Regions from separate parts of the Tardiphaga alba genome, predicted to be linked through region 2. Evidence: riboswitches for the same ligand, from Rfam matches in the RefSeq annotation. Region 2 holds a riboswitch; each other region holds the start of a gene.
The links. A riboswitch is a leader RNA that binds a small molecule or an ion and turns the genes downstream of it on or off. The one in region 2 is predicted to bind cobalamin.
Positions count from the first base shown of each region.

Region 1: another riboswitch for cobalamin. It lies ahead of RPMA_RS21350 (DUF1636 family protein); the one in region 2 lies ahead of RPMA_RS02025 (TonB-dependent receptor).
Region 3: another riboswitch for cobalamin. It lies ahead of RPMA_RS22815 (ribonucleoside-diphosphate reductase subunit alpha); the one in region 2 lies ahead of RPMA_RS02025 (TonB-dependent receptor).

Region 1 covers NZ_CP036498.1:4,471,785-4,476,265, forward strand. Annotated here, with positions in the region: gene cobW (cobalamin biosynthesis protein CobW) at 1-258, opposite strand, end outside; gene cobU (bifunctional adenosylcobinamide kinase/adenosylcobinamide-phosphate guanylyltransferase) at 259-789, opposite strand; gene RPMA_RS21350 (DUF1636 family protein) at 786-1,232, opposite strand; cobalamin riboswitch at 1,325-1,520, opposite strand; gene cobT (nicotinate-nucleotide--dimethylbenzimidazole phosphoribosyltransferase) at 1,619-2,671, shown strand; gene cobS (adenosylcobinamide-GDP ribazoletransferase) at 2,672-3,436, shown strand; gene RPMA_RS21365 (tyrosine phosphatase family protein) at 3,429-3,941, opposite strand; gene RPMA_RS21370 (putative bifunctional diguanylate cyclase/phosphodiesterase) at 4,157-4,481, shown strand, end outside.
Region 2 covers NZ_CP036498.1:415,906-420,386, forward strand. Annotated here, with positions in the region: gene RPMA_RS02025 (TonB-dependent receptor) at 1-1,299, opposite strand, end outside; cobalamin riboswitch at 1,654-1,859, opposite strand; gene RPMA_RS02030 (DUF3526 domain-containing protein) at 1,946-3,415, opposite strand; gene RPMA_RS02035 (ABC transporter permease subunit) at 3,417-4,481, opposite strand, start outside.
Region 3 covers NZ_CP036498.1:4,764,401-4,768,881, reverse strand. Annotated here, with positions in the region: gene RPMA_RS22820 (glycosyltransferase family 87 protein) at 1-1,124, shown strand, start outside; cobalamin riboswitch at 1,174-1,385, shown strand; partial or broken gene RPMA_RS22815 (ribonucleoside-diphosphate reductase subunit alpha) at 1,599-4,414, shown strand.

The sequences.
Region 1 (4,481 bases), 1.8 Mb from region 2:
CAGCTTTTCCATGGTCGGCACGAAATCATCGGCCACGGTGCAGCAGATGCAGCCATTGGTGAGCTCGACGATGTCGCCGGGCGCGCAAGCCTTTGCCGCACATTCCTCGACAAGGCCGCCATCGAAACCGGCATCGCCGAATTCATTGACGATCACAGCGATGCGGCGGCCATCGGCTTGCGTCAGCAGCGAACGCAGCAGCGTGGTTTTGCCTGCGCCGAGAAAGCCGGTGAGGACGGTGACGGGAACGCGGGACATTCAGTTCTCCTGAAAACGCTTGAGCCAAAGCGGAAGGCCGGCAGCGACGAAAGCGACATTGTTGACGGCTGCGGCGATGGTTTGATTGAGACGGCCCTGCGCATCACGAAAGGCGCGGCCGATCGGCGTCTCGGGCACGAGGCCGAGGCCGACTTCATTGGACACGAAGACGATGGGATAGCGCGACACGTCGAGAAAGCGCACCAGACGCTTCGCCTCGACTTCGGGATCGCGCTCGGCCATCATCAGATTGGAGAGCCAGAGCGTCAGGCAATCGACGAGGACGACGCGGCCGATGGTGGATTCGCGTGTCAGCGTGTCCACCAGCGCCAGCGGCTCCTCGACGGTGATCCAGCCTTCGCCGCGCTGCTTGCGATGCTGCGCGATGCGCGCCTGCATCTCATCGTCGCCGGCCGTCGCCGTGGCGAGATAGACTTTTGTGAGCGACATCTCGCCGATCAGCCGTTCGGCGAAAGCCGATTTGCCGGAGCGCGCGCCGCCGAGGACGAGCGTGGTGCCGAGCGACGTCATTTCGGCGCCCTGCCGTCTTCCGGAGACCAGCGCAGCGGCGGCACGCGCGCCACCATGCCCTTGCGCAACACATCGGCGCGCTCACGCCATGGCACGAGCCCGTAGTCGGATTTTTGATAGGACTGCACGAAAGAGGCGACGGCATCCGGGCCGGTGTCCGTCACGAGATCGCCGAACAAGAACGTGTAGCCATCCTGGCTCGTCACCGCGACGGTGGTCGGCCGCTTGCAGACGCTGAGACATTGCACCGGCCGCACCATGACAGCGACATCGCGCTCATCGAGCGCAGCCGTCACCGCATCGAGCATCGCCGGGCCGACGACCGCACCATCAGCCGCCTTGCAATTCACGCAGACGCTCACCACCACCGGCGCTGAGGGCAGCGGGCGAGGCAATTCGGTGACACGGGAGTCATCAGGCAAGGTCGATGCGTTGCGATCCATCACGGGCTCAAATCAGACGAGCTTTGTTGGGTCGCGCGGATGCGGGCATCCACTCGCTCCCGTCCGGTGCACCCCGCCCCGACGACGCCTCCAAAGCACAGTTCATGACGGCAGGTCTCCTGGCTCGCGAGTCGGCGCCCGCTGCCGCCTTCCCAGCAGCTCCCCTATCGGGAACTCCCAGTGGCACCGGCTCGGGCTCATCGCTTACAGTTGCGGGGGCAGCGCCGGTATCGCACCGGCTTCCCTTTTCACCTTCCTCGCGGAAGGACCATCGCGGCGGACGCTATCTGCACCCACAGCCGGGGTCAACCACGGCCGGAACTGCGCAGCCACTGTTGACCGAAAGGCCATGGATGCGCGAGACAGACGGCCAAAGGAACCCGCATTTGACCTCTTTCAGCCCCCTCTTCCAGCCGCCGGCCCTCACGCCCCTCGATCCCGCAACCGAAGCCAGCCTTCGTGCGACCATCGACGGCAAGGCGAAGCCGCCGGGCTCGCTCGGGCGAATCGAGGAACTCGCTGTGCAACTCGGCATGATCCGCCATCCCGGCGAACCGCGCGGCGAGAAGGCTGTATTGTTGGTGTTCGCCGGCGATCACGGGCTCGTGGCCGAAGGCGTGTCGCAATATCCGTCCGCCGTCACCGTCGCGATGGTGATGACCTATCTCGCCGGTCGCGCCAGCGCCAATGCATTTGCCAAAGCCAATGGCATGGACGTCCGTGTCATCGATATCGGTGTCGCGGCTGAACTGCCGGTGCATCCCGGCCTGCGCGATGCAAAGGTGCGCATGGGCACGGCCAATGCCGCGCGCGAGCCGGCAATGACAGCGGGGCAAGCCACCGAGGCCCTGAACCACGGCATCCGCATCGCCATCGGCGAGATCAAAGCCGGCGCTGATATCATTGCGCTTGGCGAGATGGGCATCGGCAACACAGCATCCTCTGCACTGCTCGCTCATCGCCTCGCGCCCGCATCGCTCGACGACTGCATCGGCGTCGGCGCAGGTCAGGACGACGCTGGTATGAGCCGCAAGCGTATAGCTATCGAAATGGCAGCTGCGCGCAACGATGCGACGGCGCCGCTCGATGTGCTCATCGAATTCGGCGGGCTCGAAATTGCGGGCATGGCCGGCGCGATCCTCGGTGCCGCGTCGCAGCGACGGCCGGTGATCATCGATGGCTTCATCTCCAGCGTCGCTGCGCTGCTCGCGGTCCGACTTTGCCCGGAGGCCCGCGGCTACTGCGTATTCGCGCATCGCTCGGCCGAACGCGGGCATGATCTCGTATTGAACGCGCTCGATGCAAAGCCGCTGCTCGATCTCGGCCTGCGGCTCGGCGAAGGCACCGGTGCGCTGCTCGCCGTGCCGCTGGTGCGCGCCGCAGCGCGATTGCTTACCGATGTCGCCAGCCTCGATGACGTGCTGGCTGGGAAGATCTAGATGAGGCCGGATCCGCATCTGCTGAATGCGATCCGTTTCCTGACGGTGCTGCCGACGCCGCATTCGGACGAGGCGCCTGCGCCCGACTGGCTGGCGCGCGCGATGAAGTATTTTCCGCTGGTGGGTATCGGCATCGGCGCGGTGTCCGCATGCGTGTTGGTCGCTGCAAACATGGTGTGGTCGCCGACCATCGCTGCCATTCTGGCGGTGACGGCAAGCATCCTGCTCACCAGCGCATTTCATGAAGACGGACTCGCAGACACATTCGACGCCTTCGGCGGCGGCTGGACTGTCGAGAAACGGCTCGAAATCATGAAGGACAGCCGCATCGGCACTTATGGTGCACTCGCCCTCGGGCTCGGCACTACGCTGCGCATCGCCGCGCTCGCAACGCTCACGCCATGGATCGGCGCCGCCGCCCTCATCGCCGCCCACGCCGCCGCGCGGGTCATGCCTGCCTTCGTGATGAACCGCATGTCGCATAGCGGCGATCCCGCCAGCATGAAAGTGAGCTATGTCCAATCTCCCGTGCGTCGCACGGAGATCACCTTCGCATTGATCACCGCGGCACTGGCCGTGCTGCCGCTCATGCTGTTGGCGCCGCGCGGCGTTGTGATTGGCCTGCTGCTTGGCGCCGCCCTCGGCGCCCTGCTCGCGCGCTGGGCCAAGCGCCTGATCGGCGGCTATACCGGCGATGTGCTCGGCGCCATCGAGCAGCTGTTCGAGATCGGATTCCTGCTCGGCGTCGCCGCGATCATCAGATAGGCCAGCGCAACGGCAACTGATACGGCGCGCCTTCGGCTGTCTCGGCGCCACGGCCGATCCGCGCGATCGCTTCGCTCATACGGCCATCTCGGCCGAGCATGTCGTCGGCGAGCTTCACCATCAATTTGTTCGGCGTCACGTAAGGCGAACGGCGGCGAAGTTCGTCGGCGATCTCGGCCTCATAGCCAGGATTGCGATCGCAGGTGATCGCATAGGCCGCAGCACTCGAGCGGCTGATGCCGGCCCAGCAATGAATGAGCAGCGGCCGCCCCTCGATCGCACCGCGGCCGAAATCGAGAATGGCGCGCATCATGTCCATATCGGGCGCAACGAGATCCGGCGCGTGTTCGACGATGTCATGGAATGAAAGCCGGATGTGCCGCTCACGGACCATACCGTTCCAGTCGGGCTCGGTGGCAGACGGGGACAGCAGCGTCAGCAGATCGAACACCGGCAGGGTTTCAGCGACGGGACGAAGCCCCCTGAGCGAGGTCACATGGATCATCGAAAACCTTTAACGGGCAATACGGCACTGCACAATTACGGTGTCAAAATACCAAAACCGCTATCGTGTTGACTTACTGTTAAGTACACGACCTCGCGCATGTCTGTTTCCGCACATATCGCCTGAGCAAAATTGATCGCTTTTACGGCAGATTGCTCATTCTTAAACAAGTTCCCGTAGGTATCGGGTTGAACGATCTGAAGTCCAGGAAGGGCATGATGCGAGGTTCCTCGAATATCTTCGTGTGGCGGACGCTGAACATGCTCCGCGTCCCGCGTGAAAATCCGGAGTTGGTGCAAGCCAAGCTCGCGGCCTTCACGCGCCAGGTTCCGATGATGTATGCGCTCGTCATCGTCAACACCATGGCGCTGGCATCGACCTTCCATGGCGCCGCACCGCGCCTGCTGACCCTCGACCTGCCGGTGGCACTGGCTGTCGTCTGCCTGTTCCGGATCACATCCTGGTGGCAGTCACGTCATCACGTCTTCGATGTCGATCAGGCCGCTGACAAGCTGCGCAGCTCGATCATCTTTGCGGCCG
Region 2 (4,481 bases):
AGATTTTACGAGACTGTTCGCCGGATTGATGAAGTCCGTGCGCGTGACGGTCGGCTCGTCCTGACGAATCCCGGCGATCAATGACAGCTGCTCTGTGAGGTCCAGCTTGTTCTCGGCGAAAAGCGAATACTGGTTAGTGATGCTGCGATAGTCGAGAATGGTGGGCTGTGTGCTAAAGAAACTTCCCGGGATCGGATCGTAGAGAGACACGGTCGAGGTGCCGGTATTTCCCACACGGAAATTGGCGTCACGACCGAACTTGATGTGGTTCACATCGAAGCCGGCAACGAACTGATTGGTCAATCCGAACAAATGCCCACGGAAGGTGGCATCCATGCGGTTGCCGATCTGCTGCTGGGCTTGGTAAATCTCGGTATTGCCGTTGTTGCGGGTGACGAGGCCGGTCACCGGATTGGCGACGTAGCTTTCCGCGTTTCGCCAGTGACGATGGACATCCATGTAGTACAACACGTTGCGCACAGATACGCCGTCGGTCACGTTCCATTCGGTGCGGATCTGGTTCAGGTTGTCCTTGTAGTGAACGATGCCGTCGCTGAAATTGTAGTTATTGAAACGGGTGGAATCGAGAATGCGTCCATTGACCAGGGGTGTTCCCCAATAGCGCTGCGGCTGTACGTCGGCATAGTCGCTGAGGAAGGTCCAGGTGACGTCCTCGTTCTGCTTCACCTGGATGGCAGCATGCACGGAGACATTTGAATTGTTGCCGCGATCGACCCAGCCGTCGGAGAGATTGCCTGTGGCAGTGATGCGATAGGCGACGTTTTCGCTCACCGGGCCGCCGCTATCGACCGCGATACGCTTGGTCATGTTGGTGTCGAACGAAATCGCGGCCTGGTTGGTGGGTATCCAGGTCGGCAGTTTCGACACCACATTGATGGCGCCGCCGATGGCGCCGGATCCGTACAGCACAGAGGCCGGCCCACGCAGCACCTCGATGCGCTCTGCGGACCACGTGTCATAGGGGAAAGTCGCTGTTCCCTGGCCGACATAGAGTTGGGTGCCGTCATAGATCGTCATGACGGAACTGGAGCCGGTGAAGCCACGTGCGCTGAAAGCGAGGCCGCCATTGCCAAGCGAAGGATTGGCGGTGATGCCGACCGCATTCTGCGTCACGGCGTCATTGATGTTCTGCTGGCCGCGCTCCGACATGGTCTGCGCGGAGATGACATCGACGCTGGCGGGGGTCTGCAGGCGGGTGAGGCCGAGACGGCTGCCGGTCGGCGCGGTGCCGGTGAGATTCAGCGTCGGTGCGGCGAAAGCAGGGCCGGTCGGCGTCACAACGGGCGCTGCCGTGGTCGCAGCGGCATTGCGTTGCGGACGCGCCGCGCGGCTTGCATTGCCGGTGGTGGCGCGGCGTGCGCGCTGCGGCTGGGGGATGGCTGGACGACAACAGGATCGAGCGTCTGGCTCGGCTTTGCATCCTGCGCGGTGCCTTCGGCGGACCACATGAGGCACGGCAGTGCGACGGTGCAGAGGAGAAACTGGCGCCGGAACGACGCGGCGGAGGAAACGGAGGTCATTTGCAAAAAAGGACTCGCGATAACGTGGCACGTCACCGCAAACCAAGCCGCTCTGCACCCGCTGACGAACGCAACTCGACTTCCATCAGGACACCCCGCCCAATGTGCTCGCGTGTGACCACGACTGACGGCAGGTCTCCTGGCTCGCGGGTCATTGCCTTGCGCCGCCTTCCCGGATCGAAATCCAGTGGCTCTTGGCGCAGGCTCGCCGCTTACAGTTGCGGGGGCAGCCGCGGAATCGGTTCGCGCAACAAGCGTTGCGCGGGCCTCACCGCATTCCCTATTGGTCCCGAAGGAACCGTCATGCTCACGTTTGGGTGATGTTGACGAATGTGTCAACGCACGCGCGGATCGATGGCGCCTTTATGGCCATTGGTGTGTGGATCATGCACCACTCGCTCGCGTTACACGATCTGGCCATGGCGTAGTCTGCGCATCGCAAAGATTGCGATAATGAAGCTCACAAGCAGCAGTAGCGCCGCGCGGGACGCGATGCGCCACGCGGTTGTCGTGGTCGCTGTCTCCTGCCGCTGCCACACTGGCAGCGCAGTCATCTCGGCACGCGTCGTCGCGCGGTCTGTTGCGATCTTCGGCGCGAAGAATGCGCGCCAGCCGTTGTGGAAGGCTTCCGTCTGGTTCTTGAAAGCGACGAAACGGCGGGAATCGTTACCCGCTACGAGATTCAGCGCCTCATTGACCAGGATCGCGGGTGACAGGAAGCCAATCAGATCCACCAGTTTCTGCTGTTCCAGCAATTGATGGTCGAACTGATTCAACAACGGCTCAACCTGTGCGTCGACGCGTTGCTTGGCCAGGAAGAAAGCGCGCATGCGGGGCGGGACCTCAATGCGACCGTCCTTCACTGCCAAGGTCTCGGGATCCGAGGCATAGCGATAGTCCGTGCTGTACATGTCTTCATACTCGCGCAGCGCATCGGCGGTCACCACGCGTGTGCGACTGGCAAGCTCGGTGCGCGACGGCGCCGGGCTGATGGCGCCGACGACGAGATTCATCACGATGGGCAGGATGAGGACGAGGAACGTCCAGCCGGAGATCAGGATCAATGCGTTCGACGAGGACGCACGGCCGAATGCATTGACCAGTGCTGCCAGCGCGAACCAGAACAACGTATAGCCGGCGACCACCAGCGCCCACAGCGCCATGAACAGCAGCGAATCCATGCTGCGCGTTTCCGGAAACAGCGACAGCAGCACGAGCGGCGGTAGCGGCAGTATCACGGCCAGGAAGACGAGATAACGTGCGCTCGCTTTGGCGGCGATCAGCGTCGTCAGTGCCATCGGCTGCGCGAACAGCATCCGCAGCGTGCCCTGTTCGCGCTCGGCGGACAGCATGTTGAAGGACAGGCCGATCACCAGCAGCGGCAGTACGAAAGTGATGACGAAAGAGAGATCGAAATGTCCGCTGAGCAGATTCCAGGGATTCTCGATCTCGGTGTCGTACATGAACTGGACCTTGCTCAGATACGAGATGCGATAATAGTTCGGCACCATGTCGGATTGACCGATCGCCAGCGCCGCCAGCGGCAGATTCGGCAGTGTGGTGTGGCGGCCGGCGAGGCCGCCCGCGAGCGCCGCCGGATTGGCGGGGTTGCCGAACGGGACCAGCGCCTGCTTGCCGTCGAGCACGGATTGCAGCGTCTTTTCGTTGGCCGCTTGTCGCTTGGCGCTGTGTTCGATGACCTCGGCGATCATCGCGCTGCGCTGCTTGGCCTGGGTGATGCCGACGAACAGGCCGCCCAGCACCATCGCCGCGAGCAGGATGGCAACGATCGGCAACGTGCGGTCGCGGGTGAGGATGGTCAGCTCATGCCGGAAGATGAGCTGGAACGTGGATGTATGCTTCATCTGCGACATGTCAGGCCATCCGCTTCAGGCTGCGAGAGACGGCGATGGAAGCGAGCGTCGCGGCAGCGGCGAACATCGCGGCCAGCAGCAAAAGGTCGGGCCAGTAGCGGCGGGCTGCAAAGCCGATCGTCGGCAGCTGATATTTGAATTCCGGCACGGTGGCCCAGAGTTTTGAGCCGGCCTTGTAGCTGAAATGAGCGTTGCCGAGCGTGTCGGCATGGGCGACGAGATCGTCGCTGACAATCTCCTGGATCTTGCGGCGTTGCAGTTCTGCGGCGGTGGAGAAATCGCGGTGCTGCGCGAAATCGGTTCCGGCTAGGCCCATGGAAAAACCGCGCAGCGTGATGACGGGAGCGACGAGGCCGATCCATTGCTGGAAGCGCTGCTGGCGCTCGAACGTGTCCCACAATTTGCCGAAGGTCTGGTCGAGCACGCCATAGCCTGCATGGTCATCGACCTTGAGCGCTGCGCCCCATTTGCTGAGCGGCAGAGACGGATCCCATTGCTCCTTGACGCCGAAACTCGATTTCCAGGCCTCGCCTGCGGCTTCGGAGATGTCGTGCGACAAGTGATTGTTGAAATCGAGCCGCGACGGCGTGGGATCGATCACATTGGCAATTTCCGATGCAGTGCGCGGGGCGATCAATGTCGCTGCGACCCAGAAGCCAAGCAAGAGCACGACGGCAGCGCGCGACGAGCGCACCATGGCGGAGACCGCGATGGTGAGGAAGACGAAGAAGCCGAGATAGAGCCCATAGCCCGCAATCAGCCAGAGCATGCGATAGACCACATCGAGCCGCTCGGCGGAGGGCAGGCTGATGGTGGCGACGACCGAGAACACCAGCCAGACCGGAATCACCAGCGCGCAAGCGCAGGCGGCGAGCGCGAGCGCCTTGCCGAGTAGCAATTGCCGCGCGGGCACGCCGATGCTCAGCAATTGCCGCAGCGTGCCGCGTTCGCGCTCGCCGCTGATGGCGCCGAAGCCGATCACGATGATCAGCAGTGGCACCAGTACCTGCACAATCCATGCAGGCGAGAGCTGGCCGAAACGCTGCAGCCCGGTGGCATCCTGCGC
Region 3 (4,481 bases), 1.5 Mb from region 2:
GGATCTTTGAACCAAGCGGCCTGGGCGCGCCCACTGACTTCATCAATGTCTATTCCGCCGGCCGCCTCGTGCTCGATGGCCATCCCGCATGGGCCTATGACTGGGACATCCAGAAGACGCTGCAAATCGCGGTGCTCGGCCAGAGCTATCCCGGCAATTTCGCCTGGCACTATCCGCCACCATTCCTGTTCGTCGCGGCCCTGCTTGCGAAATTTCCCTATGCGGTGGCTTTTGTCGGATGGGCCATGGTCAGCGCGGTGCCTTATCTCATGGTCATGCGCGCGATCGTCGGGCGCCCGTTCGGCTTGCTGGCCGCGGCTGCTATCCCTGTCGTCTTCACCAATGTTCTGGTGGGACAGAACGGCTTTCTCACTGCGGCATTGATCGGCGGCACGCTGGTCTTGCTGCCGACGCGGCCGATCCTGGCCGGCATCTGCCTCGGTCTGCTCAGCTACAAGCCGCAATATGGCGTGCTGTTTCCGCTGGTGCTGATCGCTGCCGCGCAATGGCGCGTTTTCATCAGCGCCGGTGTGACCACGGTGTCGCTCGCGGTCGTGTCGTGGCTCGCCTTCGGCACCGAAAGCTGGCAGGCCTTTTTCCACTGGATGCCGATGTTCTCGCAGGCCTTCCTTGTCGAGGGCCGCGCGCCGTTCGGCAAGATGCAGAGCATCTTCGCGCTGGTGCGTTACTTCGATGGCAGCGAGACGCTGGCCTGGGCGCTGCATTGGAGTCTTCTCGCCATCGTTGCTTCGACGCTGGTGTGGCTGTGGCGCAGCCATGCGCGCTACGAGTGGAAGGCGGCAGCATTGGCGATCGGCGCACTGCTCGCGACGCCTTATCTGTTTCTTTATGACGTGATGGTGCTGGCGATTGCAGCCGGCTTCATCCTGCGGGTGGGATTGTCCGAGGGCTTCCTGCGTCACGAGCTGCCGCTGCTGGGTCTCGCCGTCGTCATGCTCATCGCCTACCAGTTTCTCGGCGCTGCACCGACCGGTTTCGGGGCCACGTTGCTGGTCGCGCTGATGGTGGGCATACGGGTCCATCGCGCCCTTGGCGGCAATGCTGGGCGGGCGGGTGCCGTTCTTGGCCAGGCAGTTGTCCACGGTACCAACAGCCCCGCCTGATTTCTTTTCAGGAAACTCACAGCGCGCTTGACACTTCGCCGCGGGTCACACCAAATGTAGATGTCATGGTCCGCCCTGTCGCAAGACTTGGTAGATAATAGGGAAGCCGGTGCGCTCTGATGGAGCTAGGCCGGCGCTGCCCCCGCAACTGTAAGCAGAGAGTTTGTTTCGACCACGTCACTGGGGCCTCACCGCTCCGGGAAGACCGAAACAAACGCTTGATCTGCGAGTCAGGAGACCTGCCGTGACACCAGAAACGTCCATGGGCGGGGTGTCCCAGCGGTCGCTTGCAGGCAATGCCGCGCGTCCGCCCGGCAGTGATGCACGCACCTTCGGCCCCAGCCCCCACAGCTTGATGCATCACACGGGGTCCTGCCGATGCCTTCCACGTCTCACGCTCTCGCCAACGGCCACGATGCCGTGCTTGCCCATCAACCCTCCGAATCGAATGTCGTGCCTGCGCGCGAGCCGTCCATGCAGGTGATCCGTCGCAATGGCACGGTGTCGCCCTTCGATGCCGGCAAGATTTCGGTGGCCATGACCAAGGCTTTCCTCGCCGTCGAAGGCAACACCGCCGCTGCATCTCGCCGCGTTCATGAAGCTGTCGAGCAGCTGACCGGCGAGGTTTTTGCCGCGCTGACGCGGCGGATCGGGGAGGGGCGCACCTTCCACATTGAGGACGTGCAGGATCAGGTCGAACTGGCGCTGATGCGCAGCGAGCACCACAAGGTGGCGCGTGCTTATGTGCTGTATCGCGAGGAGCGTGCCCGTCGTCGTGCCGAGGAAGCCGCCGCGAAGCCAGCCGCTGTTCCGGCCGTGCCTGCGCTACATGTGACGCTCGCCAGTGGCACGCGTGTGCCGCTTGATGCCGCGCGTCTGGCGCTGATCGTCAACGAAGCCTGTGCTGGTCTCGATGGTGTCGATGCAGCGCCGGTGCTGGAGGAGACGAAGCGCAATCTCTATGACGGGATCACGCTGGACGAACTGGCGCTGGCCGGCATCATGGCCGCGCGTACGCTCGTGGAGCAGGAACCGAACTACACCTATGTCAGCGCGCGCCTGCTGCTCGACAAGCTGCGCACCGAAGTTCTGACCTATGTGCATGGCGTGCCAAATTCGGCTTCGCAGGCCGACATGGCTACGCGCTATGCGGAGTATTTCGGCGCTTATGTGAAGACGGGCATCGAAGCCGAACTGCTCGATCCCGAGCTTGCGCGCTTCGATCTCAAGAAGATCGCCGCTGCATTGAAGCCGGAACGCGATCTGCAGTTCCAGTTCCTCGGTCTGCAGACGCTGTATGACCGCTATTTCCTGCATGTCGGGGTAACCGCATCGAGCTGCCGCAGGCCTTCTTCATGCGCGTCGCCATGGGCCTCGCGCTGCGCGAGATCGATCGCGAAGCCCGCGCCATCGAATTCTACAATCTCTTGTCGTCCTTCGATTTCATGGCCTCGACGCCGACGCTGTTCAATGCCGGCACCCAGCGGCCGCAGCTGTCCTCCTGCTTCCTCACCACCGTGGCCGATGATCTCGACGGCATCTTCAAAGCCGTGAAGGATAATGCGCTGCTGGCAAAATATTCCGGCGGCCTCGGCAATGACTGGACCCGCGTGCGCGGGTTGGGCGCGCATATCAAGGGCACCAATGGCGAGAGCCAGGGCGTCGTGCCGTTCCTGAAGGTCGCGAACGACACCGCCATCGCCGTCAACCAGGGCGGTAAGCGCAAGGGCGCGGTCTGCGCCTATCTCGAGACCTGGCACGTGGACATCGAGGAATTCCTCGACCTCCGCAAGAACACCGGCGACGATCGCCGCCGCACCCACGACATGAACACGGCCAACTGGGTGCCGGACCTGTTCATGCAGCGCGTCGAACAAGATGGCGAATGGACGCTGTTTTCGCCGGACGAGACACCGGACCTGCACGATCTCTATGGCAAGCCGTTTGCCGAGCGCTACGCCGCCTATGAGGCGAAGGCGGCGCGCGGCGAGATGCGCGTGTTCAAGACGGTGCGTGCCACCGATCTGTGGCGGCGCATGCTCACCATGGTGTTCGAGACCGGCCATCCCTGGATCACCTTCAAGGACCCCTGCAATCTGCGTTCGCCGCAGCAGCATGCCGGCGTGATTCATTCGTCGAATCTCTGCACCGAGATCACGCTGAACACGTCGGATGATGAGGTCGCCGTCTGCAATCTCGGCTCGGTCAATCTGCTGCATCACGTGACGGAGCAGGGCATTGATCATGCCCGCCTGCAGCGCACCGTGACGACAGCGATGCGCATGCTCGACAATGTCATCGACATCAATTTCTACACCATTCCGGAAGCGCGTCGTTCCAATCTCAAGCATCGTCCGGTCGGTCTGGGCCTGATGGGCCATCAGGACGCACTGCATACGCTCGGTCTCGCGATGGCATCGGACGCCGCCGTTGAATTCGCTGATCTCAGCATGGAGGCGATCGCCTATCACGCCATCTCGGCTTCGGTGGATCTCGCCGCTGAACGCGGGCGCTATCCGTCCTATGACGGGTCGCTGTGGAGCCGCGGCATCCTGCCGATCGATTCCATCGAACTGGTGGCGGAAGCCCGCGGCGGTCTCGACATGGATCGCTCGCAGACGCTTGACTGGGCCAGCCTGCGCGAGCGCGTGAAGACCACCGGCATGCGCAATTCCAATGTGATGGCGATCGCGCCGACGGCGACGATCTCCAATATCTGCGGCGTCGCGCAGTCGATCGAGCCGGCCTATCAGAATCTCTATGTGAAATCGAACATGTCGGGCGATTTCACCGTGGTGAACGCGTTCCTGGTGCGCGATCTCAAGAAGCGCGGGCTGTGGGACGAGGTGATGGTCTCGGACCTCAAATATTTCGACGGCAGTGTCGGAGCCATCGACCGCGTGCCGAGCGATTTGAAGGCGCTTTATGCGACCTCGTTCGAGATCGATAGCGCCTGGCTGATCGAGGCCGCGGCACGTCGCCAGAAGTGGATCGATCAGGCGCAGTCGCTCAATCTCTACATCGCCAATCCGTCGGGCAAGAAGCTGGATCAGCTCTATCGCATGGCGTGGACCAAGGGTCTGAAGACGACCTATTACCTGCGCTCGCGCAGCGCGACCCATGTGGAGAAGTCCACGCTGAAGGGCACCGACGGCAAGCTCAATGCGGTTTCCGCGACAGGCGTGTCGGCTGCGCCAATCCTGGTGAAGTCGTCAGACCTCACCGCGCCGGATCTGTCCACCGTGATGGCGTGCTCGATCGACAATCCCGAATGCGAGGCGTGCCAGTAAGGGCAACGCCGTCTCTCACAGCCGTCATGCCCGGCGAATGCCGGGTATCCACGCCTTAGTCGCAAGC